DNA from 2 places in the Brachybacterium sp. NPDC056505 genome. Region 2 is predicted to be linked to the other one. Evidence: predicted binding sites of a transcription regulator. Region 2 holds the regulator's gene; the other holds the start of a gene.
The links. The regulator HspR, encoded in region 2, represses chaperone genes until heat shock. The targets are predictions, from matches to a motif close to AAGTTGAGTCNNNNNGACTCAACTT.
Positions count from the first base shown of each region.

Region 1: a site for HspR is predicted at 4,733-4,757, ahead of dnaK (molecular chaperone DnaK). Genes of this name have one in related genera too.

Region 1 covers NZ_JBHTSV010000024.1:487-7,612, reverse strand. Annotated here, with positions in the region: gene ACFQ53_RS12120 (hypothetical protein) at 1-93, opposite strand, end outside; gene ACFQ53_RS12115 (copper-translocating P-type ATPase) at 90-2,258, opposite strand; one part of gene ACFQ53_RS12110 (IS3 family transposase) at 2,280-3,158, opposite strand; one part of gene ACFQ53_RS12110 (IS3 family transposase) at 3,161-3,445, opposite strand; gene ACFQ53_RS12105 (hypothetical protein) at 3,492-3,788, opposite strand; gene ACFQ53_RS12100 (TnsA-like heteromeric transposase endonuclease subunit) at 3,851-4,588, opposite strand; gene dnaK (molecular chaperone DnaK) at 4,889-6,760, shown strand; gene ACFQ53_RS12090 (nucleotide exchange factor GrpE) at 6,760-7,126, shown strand, end outside.
Region 2 covers NZ_JBHTSV010000016.1:102-7,227, reverse strand. Annotated here, with positions in the region: gene ACFQ53_RS10030 (carboxylate--amine ligase) at 1-1,168, shown strand, start outside; gene ACFQ53_RS10025 (YbhB/YbcL family Raf kinase inhibitor-like protein) at 1,287-1,769, shown strand; gene ACFQ53_RS10020 (glycosyltransferase) at 2,146-3,537, shown strand; gene ACFQ53_RS10015 (TVP38/TMEM64 family protein) at 3,725-4,291, shown strand; gene ACFQ53_RS10010 (glycosyltransferase family 4 protein) at 4,288-5,400, shown strand; gene ACFQ53_RS10005 (heat shock protein transcriptional repressor HspR) at 5,461-5,931, opposite strand; gene ACFQ53_RS10000 (DnaJ C-terminal domain-containing protein) at 6,041-7,060, opposite strand.

The DNA of each region.
Region 1 (7,126 bases), on a different contig from region 2:
GGGGCCCATGAGGTTCGGGCGTCCCTCGGACTCCATGGGGGAGTGGGAGGTGTGGCCGCAGCAGCTGGAGGTCTGGTCGGTGGTGTCGTTCATGGGGTTCCTTCCATAGGGGTTTCGTGCGGGGGGGGGCAGTTCTTCGCGATGGAGGTGAAGCCGCGCAGGCGCAGGCTGTTGCCCACGACGAAGACGCTGGAGAAGGCCATCGCGGCGCCGGCGAGCATGGGGTTGAGCATGCCGAGCGCGGCGATGGGGATCGCGGCCGTGTTGTAGGCGAAGGCCCAGAACAGGTTGGTTTTGATGGTCGAGAGCGTCTTGCGGGACAAGCGGATGGCATCGACGGCGCTGCGGAGGTCGCCGCGTACCAGGGTGATGTCGCTGGCCTCGATCGCGACGTCGGTGCCGGTGCCCATCGCCAGTCCCAGGTCGGCCTGGGCGAGGGCGGGGGCGTCATTGACGCCGTCGCCCACCATTGCAACGGTGCGGCCCTCGCGCTGTAGGCGGGAGACCACATCGACCTTCTCGGACGGTAGGACTTCGGCGATGACCTCGTCGATGCCGACCTCGGTGGCGATCTGGCGGGCCACGGCCTCGTTGTCGCCGGTCAGCAGGACCGGGGTCAGACCCAGCGCCTTCATCGCGGCGACGGCCTCAGCGCTGGTCGGCTTGACCGTGTCGGCGACCACCAGGATTCCCCGGGCGATTCCGTCCCAGCCGATGGCGACGACGGTCTTGCCCTGTTCCTCGGCCTCCGCCTTGGCAGCGGCGACCGCGGGGCTCAGGGCCATCTGCGTCTCGGCGAGGAGGCTCTCTCGGCCGACGACGACAGCCCGTCCTTCGACGGTGCCGCGTAAACCCTTGCCCTCGACGTTGGTGAAGTCCGAGAGTGTCGGGAGTTCGCCGACCTCCTGGGTGGCGCCCTTGGCGATCGCTTGGGCGATTGGGTGCTCGGAGGAGTCCTCGACGGCGCCGGCCAGTCGCAGCAGCTCGGCGCGATCGGTGCCTTCATCGGTGACGACATCGGTGAGGGTCATCTTGCCGGTGGTGACGGTGCCGGTCTTGTCCAGCACCACGGTGTCGACCTTGCGGGTGGACTCGAGCACCTCGGGTCCCTTGATGAGCACACCCATCTGAGCTCCGCGGCCGGTGCCCACCAGCAGCGCGGTCGGGGTCGCCAGACCCAGCGCGCAGGGGCAGGCGATGACGAGAACGGCGACGGCGGCGGTGAAGGCCGCGGTGACGGGGAACCCGGCGCCGAGCCACGCCCCGAGGGTCAGCGCGGCGACCAGGATGACGATCGGTACGAAGATCCCGGAGATGCGGTCGGCCAGGCGTTGGACCTCGGCCTTGCCGGTCTGGGCGTCTTCGACGAGCTTGGCCATCTGGGCCAGCTGGGTGTCGGAGCCGATGCGGGTTGCGCGGACCACGAGGCGTCCGCCGGCGTTGACGGTGGCGCCGGTGACGGCGTCCCCCTCACTCACCTCGACGGGGACCGACTCGCCGGTGAGCATGGAGGCGTCGACCGCGGAGGTGCCGGAGACGACGGTGCCGTCGGTGGCGATCTTCTCGCCGGGGCGGACGATGAAATCGTCACCCTCTACGAGATCGTCGATGGCGATCTTCTGCTCCTGGCCCCCGCGCAGCACGGAGACTTCTTTCGCGCCGAGCTCGAGCAGGGCGCGCAGTGCGGCGCCGGCCTGGCGCTTGGAGCGCTTCTCGAAGTAGCGGCCGGCCAGGATGAACATCGTGACGCCCGCACCGACCTCGAGGTAGATGTTCGCTGCCCCGTCGGAGGGCGCGATCGTCAGCTCGAAGGGGTGAGTCATGCCTGGGGTGCCGGCGGTTCCGAAGAACAGTGCGTACAGGGACCACAGCAGGGCAGCGGAGGTGCCCATCGAGATGAGCGTGTCCATCGTGGCTGCGCCGTGCTTGAGGTTCGTCCAGGCTGCCTTGTGGAACGGCCAGGCGCCCCACACGATGACCGGGGCCGCGAGCGCCAGCGAGAGCCACTGCCAGTAGGGGAACTGAATGGCGGGGATCATCGCCATCGCGATGACCGGGACGGTCAGCACGACCGCACCGATCAGCCGGTGGCGCAGGGAGGTCAGCTCCGGGTCGGGGCCCTCCTGATCGTCCCCAGGCGTGTTCGCTGAGTCTTTGCGGGTGGCGGGCTTGGGTAGCGCGGCGGTGTAGCCGGTCTTTTCGACTTCACTGACGAGCAGCTGCGGATCGTAGCCCTCCGGGGGGGGGGACTGCTGCACGGATAGGTGACAGTTGTGGTGTTAGGCCGCGAGGGCCGCGGCGGGGTTCATGATGGTCTCGTATTCGATGGGGGTCAATCGGCCCAGGCGTGCCTGTCGGCGGCGTCGGTGGTAGGTCCGCTCGATCCAGGTGATGATCGCGATCCGCAGCTCCTCACGGGTCCGCCACCGCTTGCGGTCCAGGACGTTCTTCTGGAGCAGCGCGAAGAAAGACTCCATCGCAGCGTTATCGCCGGCAGCGCCGACTTGGCCCATCGATCCGACGAGGTGATGGCGGTTCAGGGCGTGCACGAACTTCCGTGACCGGAACTGAGATCCGCGGTCCGAATGCACGATGCAACCGGCCGCGTCGCGACGCCTGGATATCGCGTTGTCCAGGGCGTTCACTGCGAGACGAGCCTTCATCCTGTCGCTGATCGAGTAACCGACAATCCGGCCGGAGAACACGTCCTTGATCGCGCACAGGTAGAGCTTGCCCTCGTCGGTCCTGTGCTCGGTGATGTCAGTCAGCCACAGTTCGTTGACATCATCGGCGGTGAAGTCCCGCTTCACGAGGTCATCGTGGACGGGCGGCCCGGGGCGTTTTCCGTTCTTCCCGCGCTTCTTCCCGAACACTGACCACCACAGGTTGTCCCGGCAGATCCGCCACGCGGTCCGTTCACACATCACCTCGCCAGCGGCGCGAGCCTCCTCAACGAGAAACCTCGATCCGAACTCGGGGCCGTCGCGATGCGCGTCGAACAGGGCGTTCGCGCGGTATGCCTCGGCGAGCTCCGCGGTGGTCACCCCCTGATTCCGCCAGCGGTAGTAGGGCTGGCGGGAGAGCTTGAGGACCCGCAAGGACACCGAGACGGGGATCCCGTCGGCGGCGAGCTCGCTCACGAGCGGGTAGAACCTTTTCCCGGCAGGTTCGCCTGCGAGAGGTAGGCGGCAGCGCGGCGCAGGACCTCGTTCTCCTGCTCGAGCAGGCGCACCCGGCGCTTGAGTTCTCTCGTCTCGGCAGCATCCTCCCGGGACCTGCCAGACCGGTTGCCGTCGTCGATGTCGGCTTGGCGGATCCACTTGTGCAGCGTCATCTCGTGGACGCCAAAGTCCTTCGCGATCTGCGCGAGCGTGACGCCGTCCTCACGGGACCGGGCCACGCGCACGACGTCCTCACGGAACTCTCGGGGGTAGGGAGCGGGCATGGTGCACATCCTTCCAGGCCGCCCTACGGGCAAGCCAGATCAGATGTCACCTATCCGTGCAGCAGTCCCTCCCGAGCGCGTCGGCTGCGGCTTCGTACCTGTCGTTGACGGGGGTCTCGGAGGTCGCGAGGATCAGCTCGTCGAACACCTTCGCCTCCCGGTAGACACCGTCGAGTTGCTTGTTGCTCAGGGAGGCGAGCACGACTGCGTCCAACTCGGCCCGGGCGTCCTGAACGGTGGGAAGATCCAGTGATTCGGCGGTGCCGACGAGCGAGGGTGCGTGGACCTTCTTGAATTGGTCTCCAGCGCGAAGCAGAGCATTCGACCCATCGAGCTCGACCACGGTCCAGGCGGCTCCCTCGTACCAGAGCCGCGCCCCTACCGATGTATCCAGACACTCAGCACTCACACCTTCACCTCCGACGTCGCCTGGAGAATCGTCTCGCTGTCCAAAGGGCGGCGGAGGTCGAGCGAGACCTCGGAGGACCACACGAGCGCGAACACGGCTACCCGCCATGCCGATTCATCGCAGGTCAACGGCTTGCGGGCAAGTACCTTGCCCAACGTGATCCCCTCTTCGCCCAACCTTGCCCGCGCCTCGACGAGGTCCCCGTCGGGCAGGCGGTCGGGACGGCGGCCGACCGCGAGGAGCTTCAAATTGCGGAGCACGATGGGGTTGCCGCCGGTGAAGACCTCGTAGGACCAGCCCTTGCTGCGGCACAGTGCCCGCGTCCACTCGAACTGAGCACGAACCCGTGGCTTCTCGAGGAACGCAGCGGGCTTGATGTCGACCACGGTGACCGAGCGATCCGAGTGGACGAGCAGCAGGTCAGGCACGTGCGCACGAACACCAGTACTGTCGCGCCCCGCGATCTGAAACGGTTGCGTACAGATCCCCACGGTGCCGGGGTCGAAGTCCGCCAGCCATAGTCGATCCAGTTCGAGCAGGCTCTCGTATACCAGCGTCCGATCATTGGTCGCGGCCCAGAACAGGCCCGGGTAACTGCGTTGACCCCGGTAGGTGGGCGGCACGCGTACGGGAAGTCCTTCGATGATCAGATCGGCACGCGCTTGCTCCCACGTCGTCGCGACCTCGTCGCCGGCGACAGTGCAGTACCGCAGGGTAGTCCCGCTCGCGCCCACGTCCCTATCGTCGTCTACTGACAGATCGATGAGACCACTGACACGCCACTGACAGATCGATGAGATTACTGCCAACTTGTCGAGAACCTACACATGTGATCCGAGGCACGGAGTTCGCCGAGGGGAATGAACCGAGTTTCGCCGTAGTTGAGTCAGGTGTACTCAAGGTTGATGAGGCGGGGTTTGACAGCCCTGCGGAGCGGATCTCTACTTGAGTGCGTACGACTCAGCGCTTCCCGTCGGCACCGCCGGCGGTGCACGAACCCGTTGCGACCGTGCGTCGCAGAAAGGCAGGACCCCATGTCCCGTGTCGTCGGAATCGACCTCGGAACCACCAACTCCTGCGTCGCGATCATCGAGGGCGGCCAGCCCACCGTGATCGCGAACGCGGAGGGCATGCGCACCACCCCGTCCGTCGTGGCCTTCTCCAAGCAGGGAGAGGTCCTCGTGGGCGAGGTCGCCAAGCGCCAGGCGGTCACCAACGTGGACCGCACCATCTCTTCGGTCAAGCGCCACATGGGCACCGACTGGAGCACGGACATCGATGGCAAGAAGTACACCGCGCAGGAGATCTCGGCCCGCATCCTGGGCAAGCTCAAGCGCGATGCGGAGGCATACCTCGGCGAGTCCGTCACGGACGCCGTCGTCACCGTCCCCGCGTACTTCAACGACTCCGAGCGCCAGGCGACCAAGGACGCCGGCCAGATCGCGGGACTGAACGTCCTGCGCATCATCAACGAGCCCACCGCGGCCGCTCTCGCCTACGGGCTGGAGAAGGGCAAGGACGACGAGGAGATCCTCGTCTTCGACCTCGGCGGCGGCACCTTCGACGTCTCCCTGCTCCAGGTGAGCAAGGACGAGGACGGCTCGGCCATCCAGGTCGAGGCCACCGCGGGCGACAACCGCCTGGGCGGCGACGACTGGGACCAGAAGATCGTCGACTGGCTGATCCAGCAGGTGAAGTCCAAGGACGGCGTGGACCTGGGCAAGGACCGCATCGCCCTGCAGCGCCTCAAGGAGGCCGCGGAGCAGGCGAAGAAGGAGCTCTCCTCCTCGACGTCGACGAACATCTCGCTGCAGTACCTCTCGATGACCGAGAACGGCCCGCTGCACCTGGACGAGAAGCTGACCCGCTCGCACTTCGAGGAGATGACGCAGGATCTCCTCGAGCGCACGAAGGCCCCCTTCCACCAGGTCATCAAGGACGCCGGGATCTCCGTCTCCGACATCGACCACGTGGTCCTCGTCGGCGGCTCGACCCGTATGCCGGCCGTCTCGGAGCTCGTGAAGTCCCTGACCGGCAAGGAGCCGAACAAGGGCGTGAACCCCGATGAGGTCGTCGCCGTGGGCGCCGCCCTGCAGGCAGCCGTCCTCACCGGCGACCGCAAGGACGTCCTGCTCATGGACGTGACCCCGCTGAGCCTCGGCATCGAGACCAAGGGCGGGCGGATGACCAAGCTCATCGAGCGCAACGCGGCCATCCCGACCAAGGCCTCGGAGATCTTCTCCACCGCCGAGGACAACCAGCCGTCGGTCGCCATCCAGGTCTTCCAGGGCGAGCGCCAGTTCACCCGGGACAACAAGCTCCTGGGCACCTTCGAGCTGACCGGCATCGCGCCGGCCCCGCGCGGCATCCCGCAGATCGAGGTCACCTTCGACATCGACTCCAACGGCATCGTGCACGTCAGCGCCAAGGACCGCGGCACCGGCAACGAGCAGTCCATCCAGATCACCGGCGGGTCCGCCCTCTCCGAGGACGACATCGACCGGATGGTCAAGGACGCCGAGGCCCACGCCGCCGAGGACGAGGAGCGCCGGAAGAACTCCGACGCCCGCAACACCCTCGAGCAGCTCGTCTACCAGGGCGAGAAGCTGCTGAAGGACAACGAGGACAAGATCTCCGAATCCGACCGCACCAAGGCCGAGGACGCCATCAAGGAGGGCAAGGACCTGCTCGCGAACGAGGACGCCTCCACGAGCGACCTCGAGGCCAAGCGGGACGCCCTCAACGAGGCGCTCCAGGCCGTCGGCACCGCGATCTACTCGCAGCAGGGCGAGGACGGCGCCGAGGGCGCCGAGGGCGCCCCGAACGCGGACGCCGGTGCGTCGTCGGATGACGACGATGTAGTCGACGCCGAGATCGTGGACGACGAGGACGAGGAGAAGAAGTGATGACCGAGAACCAGCAGACGCCCGATCCCCAGGACCCGCAGGGTCCCGAGGGTGACGCGGCCGAGGCGGGGTTCTCCTTCACCGACAAGCGCAGGGTGGACCCGGCGGACGGCAGCGTCCGGCCGGCGGGCCCGACGGCCGACGACCAGGGGGGCGACCCCCTGGACGCCGAGGCGGCGGCGCTCTACGAGCAGGCGCAGCAGGAGGGCGGCCCCACGGGGGAGGCCTCCGGCGAGAGCACCCGGATCGCGGAGCTCGAGTCGCAGGTGGCGGACCTGTCCGAGGAGCTCAAGCGCTCCCAGGCCGAGTACGTCAACTCCCGGCGTCGGATCGAGGCGACGGCGGCGGCCGACAAGCAGGCCGCTT
Region 2 (7,126 bases):
CGAGCAGTACGGGACGATCTCGCACGTCATCACGCGCAGCGTCTCGGGGCCGATCGCGGACTCGCGGATCCTGGTGGCCGAGGAGCTCGGCGCGAGCGCCACCGAGGACGACCTCGCCGCCGCCCTGCTGCGCCACGGCCGGGAGCGCGCCGCGCGGCGCCCGGACGTCCCGGCGATCGTGCTCGCGAACGCCGACTGGCTGATCGCACTGCTCAGCGCACACCGCGAGGAGCTCGAGGAGTTCTTCGTGCTGCCGGTGCTGGACGAGAAGACCCTCCGCGACGTCTCCGACAAGGCGACCTTCTCCGAGATCTGCACGACGCTCGGCGTGAGCACGCCGGAGACCGTGGTCGTCGACTTCACCGGCGAGGGGCCGACGGAGATCCCGGAGCTCCCGTTCGCCTACCCCGTGGTCGCCAAGCCCGCGCGCTCCTCCGCCTACACGCACGTGGAGTTCGCGGGGAAGAAGAAGGTCTACCACCTCACCGAGCCCGCCGAGCTCACGGACCTCGTGCACAGGCTCGACGCGGCGGGCTTCGCCGACCGCTTCGTGGTCCAGGAGATGGTGCCGGGCGATGACACCGCCATGCGCTCGATCACCGCCTACGTCGACCAGGCGGGCCGGGTGACGCTGCTCGGCGGCGCGCACGTGCTGCTCGAGGAGCACACCCCCGGCGCCCTCGGGAACCCGGCCGCGATGTTCACGGCCGACCCGGGCGAGATCGCCGTGCAGGCCGTCGCGTTCCTCGAGCACACCGGCTACCGCGGCTACGCGAACTTCGATGTGAAGGTCGACCCGCGGACCGGTGTCGCGAAGTTCTTCGAGGTCAACCCGCGCATCGGCCGGAACAACTACTACATGACCGCGGCCGGGGCGAACGTGGCGCGCGCGGTCGTCCGCGACGTCGTCGACCACGAGCAGATCGAGCGGATCGTCCCGGACGACGAGATCCTCTACTCGATCGTCCCCCGCCCCCTGCTCATGCGCTACGTGACCGAGCCCGGGCTGCGGGCCCGCGTGCGCCGCATCGCGCGCCACCGCACGATGCACCCGCTGGCCTACGCCACCGAGGGCACGCGCCGTCGCGCCTACATCGCCGTCGCGATGGCCAACCAGGTCAAGAAGTTCCTCACGCACTACCCGCGCCCGTCCTCCAGCGGATTCTGAGCCGTGGCCGACCAGCCCCGGGGTCGGCGCAGGAGGGACGCGCCGACGAGCGCAGGTCGAGCACTGCGACCGCCGGGGATCCTGTCGTCACCGGGCGAGCGTCCCGTAGCCTGGGAGCATGACCGACACCACGTTCTCCGTCACCTCGCAGGCCACTCCCGCTGACTCCGTGGTCGCCGCCGCGCAGCTCGCGCCCGAGCTCGGCGGCACCTCGACCTCCCCGGACCTCACGTGGACCGGCGCACCCGAGGGGACCCGGAGCTTCGCCGTCACCTGCTACGACCCCGATGCGCCGACGGGCTCGGGATTCTGGCACTGGGTCGCCTGGGACATCCCCGCCTCGGCCACCTCGCTGGACCTCGGCGTGCCGCGCGAGAGCTCCGATCTGAAGCAGGCGGCCAACGACTTCGGGCGCGTCGGCTACGACGGCCCCAACCCGCCCGCCGGCCCGCCGCACCGCTACGTCTTCTCGGTGCACGCGCTGCCCGTGGAGACCCTGGGCGCCGCCCCGTCGGACCCCCACGTGGGCGCGCGCTTCGCGATCTTCACCCAGCAGCTCGCGAGCGCCGACCTCACCGCCACCTACCAGGTCAGCGAGTGATCACCGCCTGAGCCGCTCCCCGGCGCGCGCCGGGGCGGACACCGGAGGTGGGGAAAGCCCGACATGGGCCCCACCAGGTGGCGGGATGGGAAGCGTCGCCGCGGGTGCGCAGACTCGGAGCATGACTCCTCGACACCCCGCCACCGCCCCGACCCGCTCCCCGTCATCAGGCCTTCCCCGGCGTGTCCCCCGCCGCACCCTCGACTCGCGGCTCCGGGACGCTATGGTCGGGACCATGCAGCGCTCACGTTCGTGCGAAGGGGGAGGCCAGGGCCGAGTGCCCGGGTCCGCCTCCGTCGCAGGATCATCCCTGGGGTGGACGCAGAGTGGACCTCCGACTGATGGGTCGGCCCCGGCTCCGGCGGAGGATGGCACCATGACACTGCTCGAGAGGTCCTCGTCCGCGCGGCCCGCCGCGCGCTCCGAGCGTCCACTGAAGGTGCTCCTGACCACCGACTGGTGGGAACCCGCGGTCAACGGGGTCGTCGCCTCGGTGACCACGCTGCGTCGGCAGCTCGAAGCCCTGGGCTGCGACGTGCGCGTGCTGACCCTCGCGCCCGGCCTGCGCTCCTCGTGCGAGGGCAAGGTCTACCGGCTCGGCTCGGTCTCGGCCTCGCTGTTCTACGCGAGCGCCCGCATCGGCACCATCCACCAGCGGCGCATCCTCGGGGCGATCAAGCGCTGGCACCCGGACGTGGTCCACTCGAACTGCGAGTTCACCACCCACGTGTGGGCCCGCCGCATCGCCCGCGACCTCGACGTGCCCCTCGTGCACACGTACCACACGATCTACGAGGACTACACGCACTACTACTCCCCCAGCCGCACCATGGGCCGCAAGGCCGTCGCGGAGTTCTCCCGCCGGCTGCTGGAGCGCACGGACGCGGTCATCGCGCCCACCGAGAAGGTCGCGCACCTCCTCGAGGGCTACCGGGTGAGCCGCCCCGTGCACGTGATCCCGACGGGCCTGGACCTGGGGCGCTTCCGCCCCGCGCAGTCCTCCGCCGAGGCAGCCGACTCCGCCGCCCTGCGCGCCTCCCTGGGGATCGGCGCGCGCCAGAAGGTGCTGCTGAGCGTCTCCCGCCTGGCCAAGGAGAAGAACCTCGATCAGGTCATCCGCGACGTGGCCGCCGCCGAGCGCGAGGATGCCGTCCTCGTGCTCGTGGGCGACGGCCCCTACCGCGAGCACCTCGAGCACCTGGTCGCCGACCTCGGCATGGAGAAGCGCGTGCGCTTCGCCGGCGCGATCGACCCGCACGAGGTTCCGCGCTGGTATCGGATGGCCGACCTGTTCGTCTCCGCCTCCCGCTCGGAGACGCAGGGCCTCACGTACATCGAGGCCCTCGCCTGCGGGCTCCCGCTGCTGTGCCGCCGCGACGACTCCGTCGCCGGAGTGCTCGTGGACGGCGAGACCGGCTACGCCGTGGAGGACTCCGCCGAGTTCGGCGCCCGCCTCACCTCGCTGCTGGACGACGAGATCGGCATCGAGAGGATGTCGCACCGCGCCCTCCAGCACGCGCGCCGCACCTGCGGCGCCGAGGCCTTCGGCGCTCGGGTCCTCGAGGTCTACCGCACGATGCACCTCGAGCGCAGCCGAGCAGCGGCCGCGTCGACCGCGTCGACCGCGTCGTCATCGGCTCGCGGCCTCGCGCCCGCTCTCGGAGCGCACCTCGCCGACTCCTCGGCGGGAGCCCCGGGCGTCGAGGTCCCGGCACCGGCCGCTGAGAGCGGTCCGCACGGCGCCGCGTCGCACCTCCTGAACGCCTGAGGCGACCATGAGCACCACGATCCCTGGGCGCACCGCGCGCCCCGCCCGTCCTGCGCGCCCAGCTGTCCTCGAGCGTCCTGCGACCGGCCCGTCCGTCAGCTCGTCAGCCCTATCGCCGGCTCCGACAGACGCGGGTGCCCCTGTCACGGGTGAGGCGTCCGCCGCTCCCCGCCGCGATCCGCTGCGGATGGCGGTGCGCCTCGCGCCCCTGCTGGGCCTGCTCGCCTGCGCGGGCGCCGTGATCTGGGGCCTGCGCGCCGGCGTCCTGGACTCCCAGGAGCACCTGCAGTCCTTCATCGATTCGCTGGGGGCCTTCGGGCCCGTGGTCCTGGTGCTGCTGAGCGGGGCGAGCGTCGTCTTCCCGATCATCCCCGGCGGGATCCTCGTGCTCGCGGCGCCCGTGCTGTTCGGCCCGGTCGAGGGCACGCTGCTGAGCTACCTCGCGGTGTGCGCGGGCTCCTTCGCGAACTTCGCGATCGCCCGCCACGTGGGGCTCGGGCTCATCGAGCGCGCGTTCAGCGAGAGCACGGTCGAGAAGTACCTGGGGTGGACCCGCAGGCCCCGCTTCACGACCCTGTTCGCGACCGCGATCGCCCTGCCCGTCGCCCCGGACGACCTGCTGTGCTATCTCGCGGGCACGACCCGCATGCGCTGGCGCACGTTCGCGCTGATCATCCTCGCGTGCAAGCCCTGGGCGCTGCTCGCGTACGGACTGGGCGTGAGCGCCCTGCTGATGAAGGTGGTGCCCTGGTGAGCGACGACGACACGACTCCTGCGCGGCTGCGCGTGCTGATCCCCAAGGGCCTGGCGGCCCTCGCCGGTCAGTCCGGGATCGGCGAGGCCATCCGTCATCAGCGCCGTGCGGTCGAGGCCCTGGGGCACGAAGTCGTCACCTCGCCCTTCGCGGACTACGACGTCGCGCACCTGAACACCCCCTTCCCGGACACCCCGCTGCTCGCGGCGCTCTCGCACCTGCGCGGGCGCCCGGTGATGATGTGGGCGCACTCGACCGAGGAGGACTTCCGGGACTCGTTCACGGGAGCGAACCGGATCGCTCCCTGGTTCCGACGCTGGATCGCGTGGATCTACCGCCGCGGGGACGCGGTCGTCACGCCCACGCAGTACGCGCGCACGCTGATCTCCCGGCCCCGCTACAAGATCTCCCGGCGCATCCACGTGCTCTCGAACGGGGTCGACACCGGCTTCTTCGCGCGTCGCGACGGGGACCGCGAGGCGCTGCGCGATCGTCTGGGACTGGCGCCCGAGGCGCCGGTGGTGATGAGCGTGGGCATCCAGATGGTCCGCAAGGGGATCCTCGAATGGGTGGAGCTCGCCCGCGCGATGCCCGAGGTCACCTTCGTCTGGTACGGGCGCACCGACCCGCGTCTGATCACGAAGGATGTCGCGGGCGCAGTCGCCTCCGCACCGTCCAACGCCCGCTTCCCGGGGTATGTCACCCCGGACGTGCTGCGCGAGGCCTACGCCGGGTGCGACGCCTTCTGCTTCCTCACCAAGGAGGAGACCGAGGGGATCGTGCTGCTGGAGGCCCTCGCCTGCCGCGCGCCCGTGCTGCTCTCGGACATCCCGATCTACGAGGAATGGTTGCCGGACGGCGAGGTCGTGCACAAGGTGCCCGTGCCCGCATCGAGCGTCGTGAGCGGCGGCTCGGACCAGGCGCGGCGCGCCCGGCGCAGCGCAGCGCAGAACATCGCCGAGCGCCTGCGGCGGCTCCTCGACGGGGATCTCGCGGACCTCTCCGCGGCGGGGCGCGCCGCCGCCGCGGCGGTGGACATGCAGGAGGTCGCCGCGCAGCTGCAGCGCATCTACGACCAGGAGGGCGTCACCCCGCGTCGTCCTCGCTGAGGGCGGGCGACGGACCGAGCACTCGGAGGTTCGAGCGCCCGACGAACCCGCGCGCACGGCTCAGCGCCCTCCGCCGGGCCTCCAGAGCACGACGGCCCCGTTGTCGGGGCGGGCGGGGCGCTGGCCGCGGCGCAGGGTGCTCACGCGCCCCGCGCTGTCGGCCGCGAAGACACGACCGGAGCCCTCGCCCCCGCCGCTGCGGGAGCCCGAGGTGCGGCCGCCCATCGCGGCGATCGCCTCGCGCACGGAACCGAGCTGGGACTGCAGCTGCGTCACCTCGTCCTGCAGCTCGAGGATCCGCTTGATCCCCGCGAGATTGATGCCCTCCTCCTGGGAGAGGCGCTGGACCTCGCGGAGCTGCGCGACGTCGCGCGCGCTGTAACGGCGACCGCGGCCGGACGTGCGCTGCGGTGAGACCAGGCCCAGCCTGTCGTACTGGCGCAGGGTCTGCGTGTGCATGCCCGCGAGCTCGGCCGCGACGGAGATGACGAACACGGGCGCCCGCTCGTCGAACTGCTGGAACGGGGGCATCGCCCTCGCCTCCTCTCGTACTGCGGTCGAGCTCTGGTCGTACACCGGACCGTGCACCGTGCGGCCGGCCTGGGCGCAGTGAGCGTCCGGGCCGGATCGCCCGCGGCCGTCAGCGGCGGGCGGCCTCGGCGAGGCCGTCGCGCGGGTCCTCGTCGCCGAGCGCGTCGCGCAGGGCCTCGACGGCCTCGCGCGCCGAGTCGTCGAGGTGCTCGGGGACGGCCACCTCGATCTTCACACGCAGGTCTCCCGTCCGCTTGGACGTCTTCAGCCCCTTGCCCTTGGCGCGCAGCGTGCGGCCCGACGGCGTGCCCGCGGGGACCTTCATCCGCACGTGGCCGCCGTCGAACAGGGGGACCTCGATCGTGGTGCCGAGCGCCGCCTCGTCGAAGCGGACGGGCACGGTGATGTGCAGGTCCGCGCCGTCGGCGGACCACACGGGGTCGGAGCCGACGTCGAGGGTGAGGATCAGGTCGCCGGCGGGGCCGCCGTTCTGCCCGGGCTGTCCCTTGCCGCGCAGTCGGATCTTCTGTCCGTCGTGCACGCCGGCGGGGATGCGGGTGGTGACGCTGCGCCCGCCGACGTCGAGCTTCGCCTCGGTGCCCAGCGCCGCGTCGCGGAAGCTGAGCGTGAGGTGGGCGCGCAGGTCCTCGCCCTTCGTCTGCGTCGCGTAGCCGCCGCGGCCGAATCCCGCGCCGCCGCCGGGCGCACCGCCGAAGCTCGCGCCGCCTCCGCCGCCGCCGAACATGCGCAGCAGGTCGTCCATGTCGATGTTCTGACCGCCCGAGCTGTAGGCGGTGCGGCCTCCGCCGCCGCCTCCGAACATCGAGCCGAACATGTCCTCGAATCCGCCGCCGCCTCCGCCGCCGGACCCGGGGGCGAAGCGCGCGCCGCCCGCCCCCATGGCGCGGATCGCGTCGTACTGCTCGCGCTGCTCGTCGTCGCTGAGGACGGAGTAGGCCTCGCCGACCTCCTTGAAGCGGTCCTCGGCGGTGGGGTCGTCGGCGTGGCGGTCGGGATGGAGGTCCCGTGCCTTCTTGCGGTATGCCTTCTTGATCTCCTGCGCGCTCGCGTCCTTCGAGACGCCGAGGACCGCGTAGAAGTCCTTCTCGAGCCAGTCCTGCTGGGACATTCGTGCGCCTCCTTTCGGGGAGCGTCGGTCTGCTGTGGATCTGTGGTGGTCTCGGTGCGGCGAGGG